DNA from 2 places in the Bacillus sp. ISL-47 genome. Region 2 is predicted to be linked to the other one. Evidence: riboswitches for the same ligand, from Rfam matches in the RefSeq annotation. Region 2 holds a riboswitch; the other holds the start of a gene.
The links. Region 2 has a riboswitch for S-adenosylmethionine ahead of J7I93_RS14580 (O-methyltransferase). Riboswitches for the same ligand answer to the same signal wherever they lie in the genome.
Positions count from the first base shown of each region.

Region 1: it holds a riboswitch for S-adenosylmethionine, as region 2 does, so the genes downstream of both, J7I93_RS21345 (homoserine dehydrogenase) here and J7I93_RS14580 (O-methyltransferase) in region 2, are expected to answer to the same signal.

Region 1 is NZ_JAGGQS010000067.1:20,258-27,636, forward strand. Features, by position in the region: gene J7I93_RS21325 (hypothetical protein) at 58-243, shown strand; gene yhbH (sporulation protein YhbH) at 577-1,749, shown strand; gene J7I93_RS21335 (YsnF/AvaK domain-containing protein) at 1,972-2,811, opposite strand; gene J7I93_RS21340 (NUDIX hydrolase) at 3,106-3,738, shown strand; SAM riboswitch class I at 3,837-3,941, shown strand; gene J7I93_RS21345 (homoserine dehydrogenase) at 4,048-5,262, shown strand; gene J7I93_RS21350 (hypothetical protein) at 5,345-5,539, opposite strand; gene J7I93_RS21355 (CBO0543 family protein) at 5,697-6,227, opposite strand; gene J7I93_RS21360 (cation:proton antiporter) at 6,440-7,379, shown strand, end outside.
Region 2 is NZ_JAGGQS010000043.1:36,284-43,662, forward strand. Features, by position in the region: gene J7I93_RS14555 (DUF1801 domain-containing protein) at 1-202, opposite strand, end outside; gene J7I93_RS14560 (aminotransferase-like domain-containing protein) at 318-1,520, opposite strand; gene J7I93_RS14565 (GNAT family N-acetyltransferase) at 1,601-2,134, opposite strand; gene pdxR (MocR-like pyridoxine biosynthesis transcription factor PdxR) at 2,265-3,635, shown strand; gene J7I93_RS14575 (PH domain-containing protein) at 3,734-4,117, opposite strand; gene J7I93_RS14580 (O-methyltransferase) at 4,151-4,735, opposite strand; SAM riboswitch class I at 5,146-5,252, opposite strand; gene J7I93_RS14590 (MATE family efflux transporter) at 5,470-6,825, opposite strand; gene J7I93_RS14595 (ABC transporter ATP-binding protein) at 6,837-7,379, opposite strand, start outside.

The DNA.
Region 1 (7,379 bases), on a different contig from region 2:
AAAGGAAAAGTTTAAACAAGCCTGATGTGGGGAATATAATCACCAGAGGTGATATTCATGAAGAAGAAAGAATTGGACAAAGATTATACACCGAGAAACAGCTCAATGGCAGAGAATGTTGAAGAGATGAAAAATTTGGGCAATCAGATGGAAAACCTGCGCACCAATAAAGAATTAAAGGAAGATTATGATAAATACCCAGACCCTATACAAAATAAAAAGAAAGATAAAGACCTCCGCTAAAAAGCGGAGGTTTTCTTATTGTAAAATACATAGAACCCACTAAAGGCACTAACCCATTTATAAAAAGGGCTTGTCCAAAAGAGGTTACTAATGTCTTATTGTCAAAATTATTTGTAAATTATTTTGTCTTCTTGCATAAGATAGAGTAATAAACATTTCTTTTGCTGGAGCCTAAAAGGGTTTTGGATGCTGCCAGAATGGCAGGGAAATGAGTCTATGGATAGCAGGCAGACTGCAGATTTAGGGATGATGTATCTTTTTTGACACTCGCGATATTGTATGTTGGAAGGCTGGAATGTGTGAAAAAATTAAATTATTAAAGGAGGGGTTTAAATGACGAATGTCAATAACCATCAGTTTGTGATTTCCCAAGAAGATTGGTCCCTCCATCGCAAAGGCCATGATGACCAGCAGCGTCATCAGGATAAAGTTCAAGAAGCAATCCGCAACAATTTGCCTGATTTAATAACGGAAGAGAACATTGTAATGTCGAATGGACGGGAAGTAGTAAAAATACCAATTCGGTCATTGGACGAATACAAAATCCGTTATAACTATGATAAAAATAAACATGTCGGCCAAGGCGATGGAGATAGCCAGATTGGAGATGTAGTGGCACGCGATGGTTCCGGCAGCCAAAAAGGACCCGGAAAAGGGCAGGGAGCAGGCGACCAGGCAGGCGAGGATTATTTCGAAGCGGAAGTTTCATTAATGGAAATTGAAGAAGCACTTTTTAAACAGCTGGAATTGCCTAATTTAAAGAAAAAAGAACAGGATGAAAACCTGGTGGAAAACATTGAATTTAACGATATACGGAAAACAGGTCTTATGGGCAATATTGATAAAAAACGAACGATGATGTCGGCATTCAAAAGAAATGCGATGACCGGGAAGGCTGCATTCCACCCCATTTATAAGGAAGATCTGAAGTTCAAAACCTGGAATGAAATTGTAAAGCCCGACTCAAAAGCAGTTGTTCTTGCTATGATGGATACGAGCGGAAGTATGGGGATATGGGAAAAGTATATGGCCAGAAGCTTTTTCTTCTGGATGACCCGATTCCTGAGAACCAAGTATGAGACGGTAGAAATAGAGTTTATTGCCCACCATACGGAAGCAAAGGTGGTCTCAGAGGAGGATTTCTTCTCCAAGGGGGAAAGCGGTGGAACGATTTGCTCATCTGCGTACCGAAAAGCGCTTGAACTTATTGATACAAAATATAACCCGCGAAAGTATAATATTTATCCGTTCCATTTCTCTGATGGTGATAACCTGACCTCTGATAATGCCCGTTGTGTTAAGCTTGTAGAAGACCTTATGAAAGTGTCCAATATGTTTGGATACGGTGAGGTTAACCAGTATAACCGCCACTCGACCCTTATGTCCGCGTATAAAAACATCAAAAATGACGATTTTCGATATTATATCCTTAAGCAAAAAGCTGACGTATTCCACGCTATGAAGAGCTTTTTCAAACAGGAAGATGAAAAGAAGGTGTATGCGTAAAAAGAGGGGGAAACCTCTCTTTTTATTATTTTCGCAGAAAAAAGACCCCTAAATCGAGGCCCTAAAAAATGTGTCCATATGGCATTGAAAAAGACTTCTAGTCCGGAAAATACCTGCAGATGCTATACCAGCACGAGAATGCTATTTAATTTCCGTCATTTTGCCACCCCCTGGTTCGACGAATATATCCATTATTCGTAATATATTAGGGTGAAAAACTATTTACAGCTTGTCTTTGTTTAATCGGCCATCTGTGTCCAATTCAGCATTGGCCTTAATATCTACTTCTTCATGCTTTACTTTTTCGGTGATGGTCTCAGTATCCTGGACCTTTCTTTTCCCAATCACGATCTCTTCCGTCACCACTGGTTTTTTTTCTACATGGAGAATTTCTTCTTTCAGCGGCACACGGATGGTTTCTTCTTCATCTATGAGTGTTTGGGTGTCTGCAGTTGAGTTTGCCGGTTTACGCCGCTTAATAAAAGCTTCTTCATGCGAGACAGGAACATCAACGTTTTGCTGTTCCTCGACAACTTTTTTGGTAACCTCCACATCACCTGACTTTTCGGCCAGTTTTTTAATATCCAGTTGTTCTTCTTTTACCTTGAGCACCTCTTCACGGGCCGAGGCACTTTCCCGGTAGGCTTCAGCTCGTTCCTCTGTCTGCACCTGACTTTCATTCTGGGCAGAAGGGTATGTGCCATAGTGGTCGACGATTAAGACATACTTTCCATCGAAAACCATGCTGGCATACTCATCCAGGTCATGCTCATCAAATCTTGTTCCGTCTTTTTTATCAGGATCTATTCCTGAACTCGTTGCGGGGTCTTCACCCATAAATAGCGCTTTTACGGAGTCAAGGAAGCGCTGGTTGCCCAGTTCCTGGGATCCGACAATTTTTAGGTTTACACCATAATTGTCTGCAAAGCTATCAAGATTTGCTCCATCTTTTGAAACAATAACCAGGTTTTCTTTTTGGTACCCGTTGGACTCTGCTCTTTCAATTGCATCTTTGAGCTCATGCTGTGTATCATAACCGCCGATTAATATATTTTTCTTCATATTTTCTCACTCCTATAGTCTTGTTTTTTTCTTACTTTCCCGGAAGAGCGTCTCGGGAAACTCTATTAATAGATTAGGGAGCAAGGACGATACGAAAAATATTAATTTAGGCGGCTAAGCGAGAGCCTGAGCAGGCATGGTTTCCTGCATGAAACTATTTTTCCATGCAAGTAAAATATAAACGAATCCCGAATATTTAACAGGTACAAGCCGTATGAATTAATAAATCTAGGTGAATACAGTATGATAGTGATATCACTCTATTATCTGGAACTTGCTGCTGGAGGTGGATATATGGAGATTGAGAAGCTGGCTAAAAAGCTGAAAGTCCGAACCCCTGTTATATTAGGGAGTGAGCGGTTTTCGAAATTTGCCATTTTGCTTCCGCTGGTTGAAATGAATGATGAAATTCATGTTCTGTTTGAAGTGCGTTCGCTTAAAATGAGGAGGCAGCCTGGTGAGGTATGTTTTCCGGGAGGAAGAATTGATCCTGGCGACAGGGATGAAGAACATACTGCTATCCGTGAGACATCAGAGGAACTGGGTATTGGCGAAGGTAGCATCACAGATGTTTCTCCGTTAGATTACATGATTTCTCTTGGGCAAATCATCTATCCTTATGCAGGCATTATTAAAAACCCCAGTCAAATTGTGCCTAATCCTGCGGAAGTGGAGGAGATCTTTACTGTACCGCTTTCGTTTCTCAAGGAAGTAAAGCCGGAAACTTACCACGTGAATTTTAAGGTAGAGCCTGAAGAGAATTTTCCTTTCGACTTAATCGTTGGAGGCGAGAATTATAATTGGCAAACAAGGAAGATGGAAGAGGTATTTTACTATTTTGAGGACAAAGTTATTTGGGGACTCACAGCAAGGATTCTTAAGCATTTCCTTGAAATCATTTACGAAACCCCTAGTGAGAATAATTAAAAATGAAAGCGTTTTATGAAAACTATTTTTAAAAAAGTGGTTGACGCGGCTCATTTAAATGTTTATGATTTATTTTATTAATTTAAATACTTAAAAACTTCTTATCAAGAGAGGCGGAGGGACTGACCCTATGAAGCCTCGGCAACCAGCATATATATGCCCGGTGCCAAATTCAGAGGAAATTTAATTTCCGAAGATGAGAAGGCGGAATGAATGGTACGTTAATTCAAACCCCTTCTTGTCTGTTATGGGCAGAAGGGGTTTTTTATGTTGATAAAGGCACATTATTAAAGCAGGGGGAATGCAATTATGTCAGCGATATCAGTAGGACTTTTGGGGTTTGGCACAGTAGGAAAAGGTGTTTATGAAACAATAAACAAACATCAGGGACGGCTTAAAGCAATACTTGGAAAAGAAGTGAAAGTCACTGCCATTCTTGTAAAGAATGTAGATAAGCATGCTTTACCTGAAAAGGACGTACTTCTAACTGATGATTTTCAAAAAATAATTGATCTTCCAAAGCTTGATGTAGTGATTGATGCGATTGTTGGGAAGGAGCCGGGCTATACATATTTACGTCAGGCTATTACAAGAGGCTGCCATGTGATAACAGCAAATAAAGAAATGTTTGCGCATCATGGAAGTGAATTAAAAGTGCTGGCAAAAGAGCATAATGTTTCATTGGGCTTTGAAGCAACGGTAGGAGGCGGGATTCCCATTATCCAGACTCTCAAGCAGCTGCTTAATGCAAATAAAATTGAGAGGATTGAAGGCATCCTAAATGGCACCTCCAATTTTATTCTAACAAGTATGCGCGAAGAAAAGCTTTCATTTGAAGCCGCGTTAAAAATCGCCCAGGAAAAAGGGTACGCAGAAGCAGACCCTGAAAACGACATCGAAGGATACGATGCTTTTTATAAAGCCGTCGTCCTGAGTGAACTTGTATTCGGGAAGGCGCCGGAGTGGGAGAAATCAACAAGGATAGGCATTACCGATATTTCAATTGAGCAAATTAATATTGCTTCTTCCCTGGGCTTAAGGTTTAAGCATGTGGCTTCTCTTGAGAAGGAAAAAAGTGCAGTCCAATGTACAGTGAAGCCCGTATTGGTTGGAGAGTCCCATCCGTTGTACAGGGTTGAAGGGGTACAAAACGCGGTTTCAATTGATGCAGATATTGTGGGGAATATAAGCCTCCAAGGGCCTGGAGCGGGAATGTTTCCAACAGCGAGTGCCATCATAGAGGACTTGATTCATCTTGGTACAAATGATTTCCCAGCTGTCTTTGAAGAATTTAATGCTGAAGGAATAGATGCGGGCTTGCCTATTTGGGCATTGTTCGGTGGAGCGGACAAAGCAGAATTGCCTGAAGACTTTGATATCCTTGGAAGAGTTTCAGCGGATGCGGTGATTGTAAAGGCCTCAGAGGCAGCTGTAGCCTCATTGGAGGATAACACTGTAGTTGCTTACCAAATACTTGGAGATCATGGCTTTGTGGAAATACTGGCAGAATTGCAGCCAGTATAAGAAGTGAAGTCTATAAAAAAAAAACAGGAGGAGCAGCTTATGGGCTGCCCCTCCTGCATTATGCTTATAGAGATGGTGGATGTTATGCCTGCTGATTTTTCAATAAAGACTGATTTAGTCCGGAGTATAGATCCTTCACATGAACCGTCACTATCTTGGCGCCAATCTGGACATGGACCATATTATCAAAAACAGCTGTTACCAGGCCGTTTAATGACACATTCGTACCAATATTTAAATCCTTATCAGCAACTTTCACGTTCTTCTTATCTGCCATCGTAACACCATCCCATTCCATTTTATTAATAATCATTCATACAAAGAATATTGCCTTTTTATAGTAAAATAAACGCTCAAATGAAAAAAGTCCAGTAAAAAAGCCTGGTTTTTTATCGACAAATTCCTTTAGGTACCAGGTACCTGTCGAATTTTCTTTAACGGAAGACAGATGATGGCACATTAAACTGGTTCCATAAGAAGATGATAAACAGGATGGACAGGATCCAGGCTGCTACGGGCCGTTTGTGGTGAACTATAAGAATGGTAAACATGGTTGTGTTAAAAAAGATAGACCACTTTAAGCTCCATCCATTAGAGTATTTAATCAGGTTTAATTTAATGTCAATGATTTCATTAACAGTATAGAGGAGAACCCAGCCTGCAATGTAAAGGATCTTCTTAAATAAGCTGCGGTTTTTGGGGAATCTGTATAAAAAAATGAGAATGGTGGCTGGGTATTTAACGGCCATGATGGAAAAAGTGACATGAGTGTTGGTCAGGTGGACTTGCTCATCAAATCCCTGTGGATTATATCTCCACATTGGATAGTGGTCAGATAACAAATATAAATAAAGAAAGTCCCCCAAGATGAAGAAAAGCAGGGTGGGATAATAATTTCTCCAGTTTCTCCAGTCTCCCCATTTCCATAAAGCAAAAAACCATACAAAAGCATAGAGCGCATTCAATCGATTCATCCCCTTACCAGTACACAAACCTGTTATTCCTATATTATCCAAGTGAAATAAGTTTTAAAAAAAATAAAATAGGACTTTAGTTTGTTTTTTTCAGTGATTTTCCCTTAATCCGAAATTGGTCCTAACTTACAGGAATGAATTTGCGAGGAAAGGGGTATGGATAGTTCATAAATATAGCTTACAAAAAGGATGATATACTGCACATGAATATGCCTCTTGCCATAGGGCTAATATTTCTTGTCCTATTTATAACTGCTCTGATCGGGATAAAAATCCTAAGGATACCTGATATTGTTATTTATATTATTTTAGGAGCCGGAATCGGCTTTTTCGGATATTTCCAGGATACAAAGGTAATTGAGGTTGCTGGAGAGATAGGTCTAATCCTGCTATTCTTCCTGCTTGGAATGAAATTCTCTGTTCGTGAATTAAGAAAAAATGGGAATAAAGTTTGGAAACCAGGTCTTTTGGATGTCCTGCTTGGTGTGGGTGTGACAACAGCAATTGCCTATATTGCTGGCCAAAACTTATTTGTATCGCTGTTAATCGGAGGAATTGTATATGCTACAAGCTCCTCTATTACGGTTAAGCTGCTGGAAAGCAAAGGTCGCCTTGACAATAAGGATTCCGAATATATACTTTCCCTTTTAATTTTTGAGGATCTAATTGCGCCTATCCTGGTGACAGTTTTAATTGGATTAAGCGGAGAAAGCTTTTCATTTGTAGATTTTCTTTTAATCTTTCTTAAAGTAGCCCTCTTAGCCGGAATTGCTATATGGATGAGCAGAATTGTTCTTCATAAAGCCCAGCATTGGATGAAAAAGGTTGCGAATGAAGATTCGTTTTTAATTTTAGTATTGGGAGTAGCGATTACTTATGGAGGATTCGCTGTATTCCTTGGGCTTTCAGAGGTAATTGGCGCTTTTCTAGCTGGAATCATGCTTGCCGGAACGGTCGTAAAGGTCAAAGTGGAAGAAGTCGTTTTTCCAGTCAGGAACCTCTTTCTCCCATTCTTCTTCCTTAACTTTGGTCTTTCACTTGAGTTTAAAGAAGATATACCCTCAATTGGACTCCTGGGTGTGATCGTCTTATGGTCAATCATCCATAAGCTGGCTGTTGGTTATTTCGGAGGACAATGGTATG
Region 2 (7,379 bases):
ACAGAAGCGCACAATAATCTTTAAATCCATGAATTAAAACGATGTTTTTATTCTCAAACGTGTAACAGGGATGCATCCACTTATACTCTTCGGTCAACTCACAGTCAAGAACGATTTTTCTTAACTTCTCATATTCTTCTTTCCACTTTTCGGCTTTATTTAAAAATTCATCAACTTCAGGATTCAATCTGCTAGTTGTCATCAAGAACACCCCACTTCAATTTTTCGATCCGCTGAAAGTTAAGAATGATCATTCTCAGGTTCACCAATTCTTTTGGTCACTTTTTGGCTTTGTTTGAGTATTCATCAACCCTGAATCATTTACCATGATCCGCTTGGCAAGAAACGACGCTCCCCAGTCTGCGAATCCCCTCTGCAATTTCCTTTTCATCCTCAAAACTAAAGGAAAGCCGAAGAAATTCCGTCCCATCCGATTGGTCCAAGAAAAAGTATTTACCAGGAATAAAAGATACCCCCTCCGCAAGCGCCTGCGTCAGCATTTTCGATGTATCGACACCAGGAATCTTCATCCAAACGAAGTAACCGCCTTCTGGCACATACCAGGAAGCTGATTCAGGAAGGTACTGTTCCAGTGCCGAGAGCAGGACGGCGCATTTGGACCGGTATGTGTCTCTCAAGGTTATGAGTCTCTCCTCAAAATTGGTGTTTGTTAAATATACAGCCATGGTGGCTTGAGCAAATGGATGGTTCAGATCTTTTTTAAACCAGTCCGATGCATGAATGATTTCCCTTGCTCCTGCTATCCATCCAATACGCATTCCTGGTGCCACGATTTTGGATAACGAACCGACATGCAGAACTCTAGACTTTTTATCCATAGCTTTCAATGTTGGCACATTTTGATTAAATGATAATTCCCCGTAGGCATCATCCTCAACTATTAAGAAATCATAGCTGTCGGCCAGATCTAATAGGTGCTGCCTGCGTTCTTCTGTCATTGTCGTTCCTGTTGGATTTTGAAAAGTTGGAATCGTATATAGAAAACGCGGCTGAGCTAGCCCTCTTCGTTTCCTTTCTGCTAAAATTCCTTCTAGTACATCAGTTTGAAGTCCATGCTTATCTACAGGAATACTGATTTTACGCTTAGTATAATTTTGAAAAATTTCTAAAGCCTCCATATAGGTGGGAGACTCTACTGCCACGATTGACTCCTCATCCAGGAGAATGCGGGCAATTAAATCGATCGCCTGGCAAGCGCCTGAAGTTATCAAAAGCTCTTCTTCCGAAACAAAAATATCCCGCTCTTTCAATCTTTTTAAGATCTGTTCCTTTAGCTTTAATATTTTGGGACTTCCAATATAGTGGAGCGGCAAATCCTGCTCCTCTTCTAATAGACTGGCAACAGCTGCCTTTACCTCCTCAGCCGGAACAAGGGCAGGTGCTGGATAGCCGCAATGCAGTCGTATACAATCTTCAGGAATCTCCGGAATCCACTCCCCAGGAGGATTATTCTGGAGAGCCCTTTTGATATTCTCAGGAAAAAAAGAAGCAGCATTCACTTCTATCCACACCTTTCTAGTAGCTTTTACTATCGATTATAAACTTCTTGCCTGGGATGCTCCACCAATTCAACAATACCTTAATAAAGCAAGCGTTCTTCGAATTGTCTTTTTACTTTGTCCCACTCTTCCTTTATGACACTATATAGGACAGTATGACGGATAGTCCCTTCTTTTCGTATCATATGATTTCTAAGGATGCCTTCTTTAACCGCACCGATTCGTTCTATCGCTTTTTGCGAACGGATGTTTTTATGTCCGGTTTTAATTTGTACACGGTTAAGGGAAAGTTCTTCGAAGCAATATTTCAATAATAAATATTTACAGTTTGTATTAATATTTGAGCGCCAATAAATAGGGTTCACCCAAGTTGAGCCGATTTCAAGCCGTTTATGTTGGTTTGAAATATCGAGAAACCAGGTTGCACCGATGATCTTCCCTGTATTTTTATTTACAATGACATAAGCAAAATCGGTGCCTTGCTCACGTTTTTGTATAGCATCCTCAACATATTGAATAACCCTCCTTTTGTCAGTTAAATCGACAGACATATGCTCCCATATGCGTTTATCCTGAGACGCTTCATAAATCCCTTCTATATGCTCAAGTCCCATTGGAATTAACTGTACAAAATTGTTTTTAATTTTTTCATAATATCACTCTCCTTGAATCTATTAAAATTGATTTCTGGTATGATTTAAATAACCAAAAATGAATTTTAATATAATACCAAGGAGTGATTATATGGAACTTCAAATTCTGCTTTCGGATCATAAAACAAAATATAAGCAAATCTATGAACAAATACAAAAAGCGATTTTAGATAGAAAATTGCCAGCTCATGCTAAACTTTCTGCAAAGCGGCGTTTGGCTGAACAATTAAACGTAAGCATCATGACTGTTCAAATGGCTTATGAACAATTGCAGGGTGAGGGATACTGTTATTCAGTGGAACGCAAAGGATATTTTGTTTCGGAAATTCAGGATGAATGGCACTATAGTGAGAATGATACAGCTACTTTTGAGAAAAGAGTTCAGGATGAGTATCTTATCAATTTTAAAAATGGGCAGGTTGATGCCTCTGCCTTCCCCTACAAACATTGGAACAGACTATATCGAAAAGAGCTTAGTGAATCCAATGGCAGCAATGCACCGTGGCAGGGAGAATATTCTTTCCGTGTACAAATTGCACAATACCTGCAACAGGCTAGAGGGCTGGCCTGCCAGCCTGAGCAAGTGTATGTATTCAGCGGTTTTCAGCAGCAATTACTAAACGTATGTTTGTTTTTTAACCGGAGAGCCATCGGAACAGAGGATCCTGGTTTTATTCGGGCAAAATCTGTTTTTGAACAATTACAGCTGTCATGTCATCCGATTTCTGTGGATGAAGAAGGATGCCGTGTGCCTAATGAGCCAGTAAAACTATTATATTTGACACCAGCTCATCAATATCCGACCGGCACGATAATGTCTATTGCTAGAAGGGCTGAGTTATTAAATTGGGCAGATAAAGAGGATGCTCATATTATCGAGGATGACTATGATTCTGAATTTCGCTACAAAGGAGCACCTATCCCGACATTATCCCATCTGGATTCAAAAGACCGTGTGCTTTACTTTGGCACCTTTTCAAAAACATTGCTGCCGTCCCTTCGAATAAGTTATCTTGTTATGCCAGCTTCTCTTCAACAAGACTTTGAAAAGTTTAATACTTATCAAAAATCGACTGTTTCAAGAATCGACCAGCGGGTTGCTGCAAATTTTATGGAAGAAGGAAATTATACATCTCATATAGCAAAAATGAGAACTCTATACCGAGGCAAAAGAAACTGTTTAATAGAAAGCCTATCAAACCATTTGGGAGAACAATTTGAAATCATAGGGGGTACAGCAGGCTTACATATCACCGTGACATTACCCGAAGGATTGAATGAATCAAAAGCAATCGAACTGGCAAAGGCAAGAGGAGTTGAAATTGATGCTGTTTCACCTATGTATCTGCTTCACAAGCCAAACCATCAAGTGATGCTTGGATATGGTGCACCCACTATGCAGGAAATTCAGAGAGGGGTCCATTTAATCGCTAATGTATGGCAAGATTACTTAAGTAATTAGGATTTCTTACGATTCTTAAAAAAAACCCCGAGGCATAAATTCAAATATTTTCGCCCTTTTTAATTTATTAAAACCAAAACCTAAGTTGAAAAGAGCGCTTATCTTACAGGATAATGCTCTTTTGTTGAAGTGGAAAACAAGCACATCTTTTCCTTAACAGCTACCATAAAATCAAACATATTCATGCCCTGAATTTGCTGGAATTTGTACAAGTCTTGGTTATAGTACAAATGAATATGCTTTCCTGTGATTCCTCTTTTTTCTGAAAGGGAAGCGATATTCCTATACTCAAATTCTTCAACAAATTCCTTGTTTGTTTCTGATACCTGGATTCCACAGAATAGCAGTCTTTTGTTCGTTGCCGCAAAGAAGCCTGCCTGCGGTGCTAAACAGTAATGTGCTACTAATGAACAGCTTAAACATTCAATAACGCTTTCACCCTCATGCAGTACATGTTCAACCTGATTTTTCACAAGATTCATGAACGATCCCCCAATTCTAGTGATAATTTCATTCTATAAATTAACCCCAGTCTTAACTGCCAATATCAGCCCGGTAGACCAATCTAATTCTGTAATGTCCAGGTCAGGTCTGTCCTGCAAAGTTTTTAAGAGTTTAGTTGCTTTGATTCTATATTTTTCTGGTAATTTCGATTGCGGAAACACATTATGAATCACATAAAATCCGCCAACATTTAAATGGTCCAACGTTTTGTCCAGCAGCTCGAATTTTCCCGGCCACGTATCTGCAAAAATAAAGTCAAACCGTTCTGATAGTTTTTGAATAAAGGCTGCTCCGTCCTCGCAGCAAAATGATACTCTCCTGTCATTCCCCAGGTGCCTTCTTGCGATGGACTGAACTCTTGAATCAATGTCAACCGTTGTAAGCGTGCTGAATTCATCCATTCCATCGATGATCCAGGCAGCAGACGCTCCTGTACCTGTTCCCAGCTCTAAAAAGCTGCCCCCTGGTTTTGAGGCAGCCAAACCCTTTAGTAAAAAACCTGTTTTTCGATCACATGACTGCTCAAAGCCGAGCAATTGTGATTCCTGTAATATCTTTACGTAAGCTTCCGGTACCTGTATAACGCTGCTTTCCATTATGTCCATTCCTCCTCTTTTATAGGTCGTATCTTTAAATCAAATAAATCACATTCTTTTTTATGGCTGTTTTCTAAATAATTGTTTTTTGAGCTTGAAAATGATATCCGTTGATTTCCGCTGCAGGCACTTGCTTTCCGCGGGGAGGAATGAGAGCCTCCTCGGCTTTGCCTGTGGGGTCTCTCACCCCCTCTCCTCCCGCAGGACATTGAATAAGCTTCCTCGAATAGACACCGCACGATGAAAATGCGACAGCATTTTCGAGGATCAAGTGCCCTCCGCTCCAATCAACTCAGTGGCTAAACTCATTTAATCGCTTAAAAGCAACTAACTTTACGAAAATAGCCTTTTATAAAAAGGCAACAAAAAAGACCTCTTATTACAAGAGGCCTTTATACTTTAAAAACGACCTCTCATCTCCCAGAGCGTTAACTCTGTTGGAATTAGCACCTTCCTGAAATAATCAGGGGTTGCTGAGGCTTCGCAGGGCCAGTCCCTCCACCTCTCTGGATAAGAATTTGATTATAATATTGATTTTTCAAACAAGTATTGCATAGTTTCAGAAAAATGGCAACTTGAATATCTTCCTTTATAAAATTTTTTTCCTTTTTTTGCAGGCCCGAAATATGAGTATAAAGTTTACTATAAAAAAGCTGCTGAATACACAAAAGTCCTGCTAAACAGCAAGACTGATGTGAAAACATCCATAACGCTACTTACAAAGAGCTTCTTCATTACAATAAAGAGCTCTTAAGTGTTTTATTTTCTTCATTATTAAATGGTCCAGTCTCAGGAAACAGTTTTCTTGTTAACCGGGGGACATACATCGCTAAAAAGACGGAACGCCCTGCACTGAAGATCAGAAAGGACAGCCATAATCCATGGTTTCCGGCGATCGGCACCACCAGAAAATAAACAAGTAAAAAAATGGATAAGGCAAGGAGCATGGAATCCCGAATAGGTGCGGCTTCGGTTGCACCGGTAAAAACTCCATAAAGAATAATACCAAAACTTATCGTAAGGGGAAACACGATAATCCATATTTCATAGCTTTGGGCCGTTTCTATGATCCTTGGAATATTTGTAAATAACCTGAGAATATAATCATTCAGCAAATAATAGACACTGGCTATTATAACCGATGAATATATTGCCCACTGCCAGGATAACTTGAGCGTCTGCTGATACAGTGTTTTATCTTTTGAGCCAATTGCTTTTCCTGTCATAATACTGGATGCATTGGCAAAACCATCATAAAAATAAGCCATGATGTAATGGATTTGGAGCAGGATTGCATTGGCAGCCAATGTTTCTGTTCCAAAGGAAGCACCCTTGGCAGTAAATAAATTAAAAACAATTAACAAACAAACCGTCCGAATAAACAAATCCCTGTTCACTTTCATCATTTTCTTGAACGATGACGAGTCTATCACTTTATGAAAAGATGGAAATGTTCCTTTGAATGGAGAAGCTTTCCAAACAATCACTAATCCGATGGCAAAAGCCGTTATTTCAGACAGTAAAGTCGCTGCTGCTACACCGGAAACACCCCACGAAAAGCCAAATACAAAGAGGATATCCAGGACAATGTTCATGAGGTTCATCAACACTTGCACTAACAGCGATATTTTGATCATAGACATTCCCATCAGCCAGCCCAGAATGACATAGTTTAAGAGAGCAAAGGGCGCACCCCAAATCCTGATCTGCAAATAATCATCGGCAAGTGACTGTACATGAGGATCCGGGCTTAACAGCGGCAAGAACACTTGCATAATTGGCAACTGAAGGGCAATTAAACTAATTCCTGCTATAACAGCGATAAGGAAAGGACGGGCGATTGCCAGCATTCCGCCTTCCGTGTCCTTTGCACCATGAGCTTGAGCGGCAAATCCGGATGTGCTGACCCGCAAAAATCCAAACAGCCAGTACAATGTATTAAATATAATCGTACCTACTGCAACTGCAGCAATGTATGAAGGATCCTGCATCTGGCCCACCACCGCTGTATCAACTGCCCCTAATAAGGGAGTGCTTATGGTTGAAATAATGAGTGGAATAGCCAAAGTGAGATATGCCTTATGATTCATGATGATCCCCCTTACCCTTCAAAAACATACAGCAATTCCTTTGTATATGGATGTCTTTTCACTGAAAATAAATCATATTTGCTGAATTCATCTACTACCTGGCCTTGTTTCATCACCATGATCCGGTCGCTCATGAAGTTCACTGCAGCCAAATCATGCGAAATAAATAGATAGGACACGCCTAAATGCTGCTGAAGGTCTTTTAATAGATTCAAGACTTTGGCCTGAACCGAAACATCAAGACTCGCTGTGGGTTCATCCAGAATGATAAGCGAAGGTTCAATACTTATGGCTCGGGCGATCGTGACCCTCTGCTTTTGACCTCCGCTTAATTCATGGGGATAACAGGAAAGATATTTGGATGGAAGCTCCACCATCTCAAGCAGCTGTTCTGCTGCCTTTTCTCGCTGCTGCCGAATTCCTTTTAAAAAAGACGGCTGGATATTCTTTTGAAAATCCAATGGTTCCATCAGCGAATCGATGACTTTCAGTTTCGGATTCAGAGAGGCGGCAGGGTTTTGAAAGGCTGCCTGGACTCCCCTTCTAATTGAGCG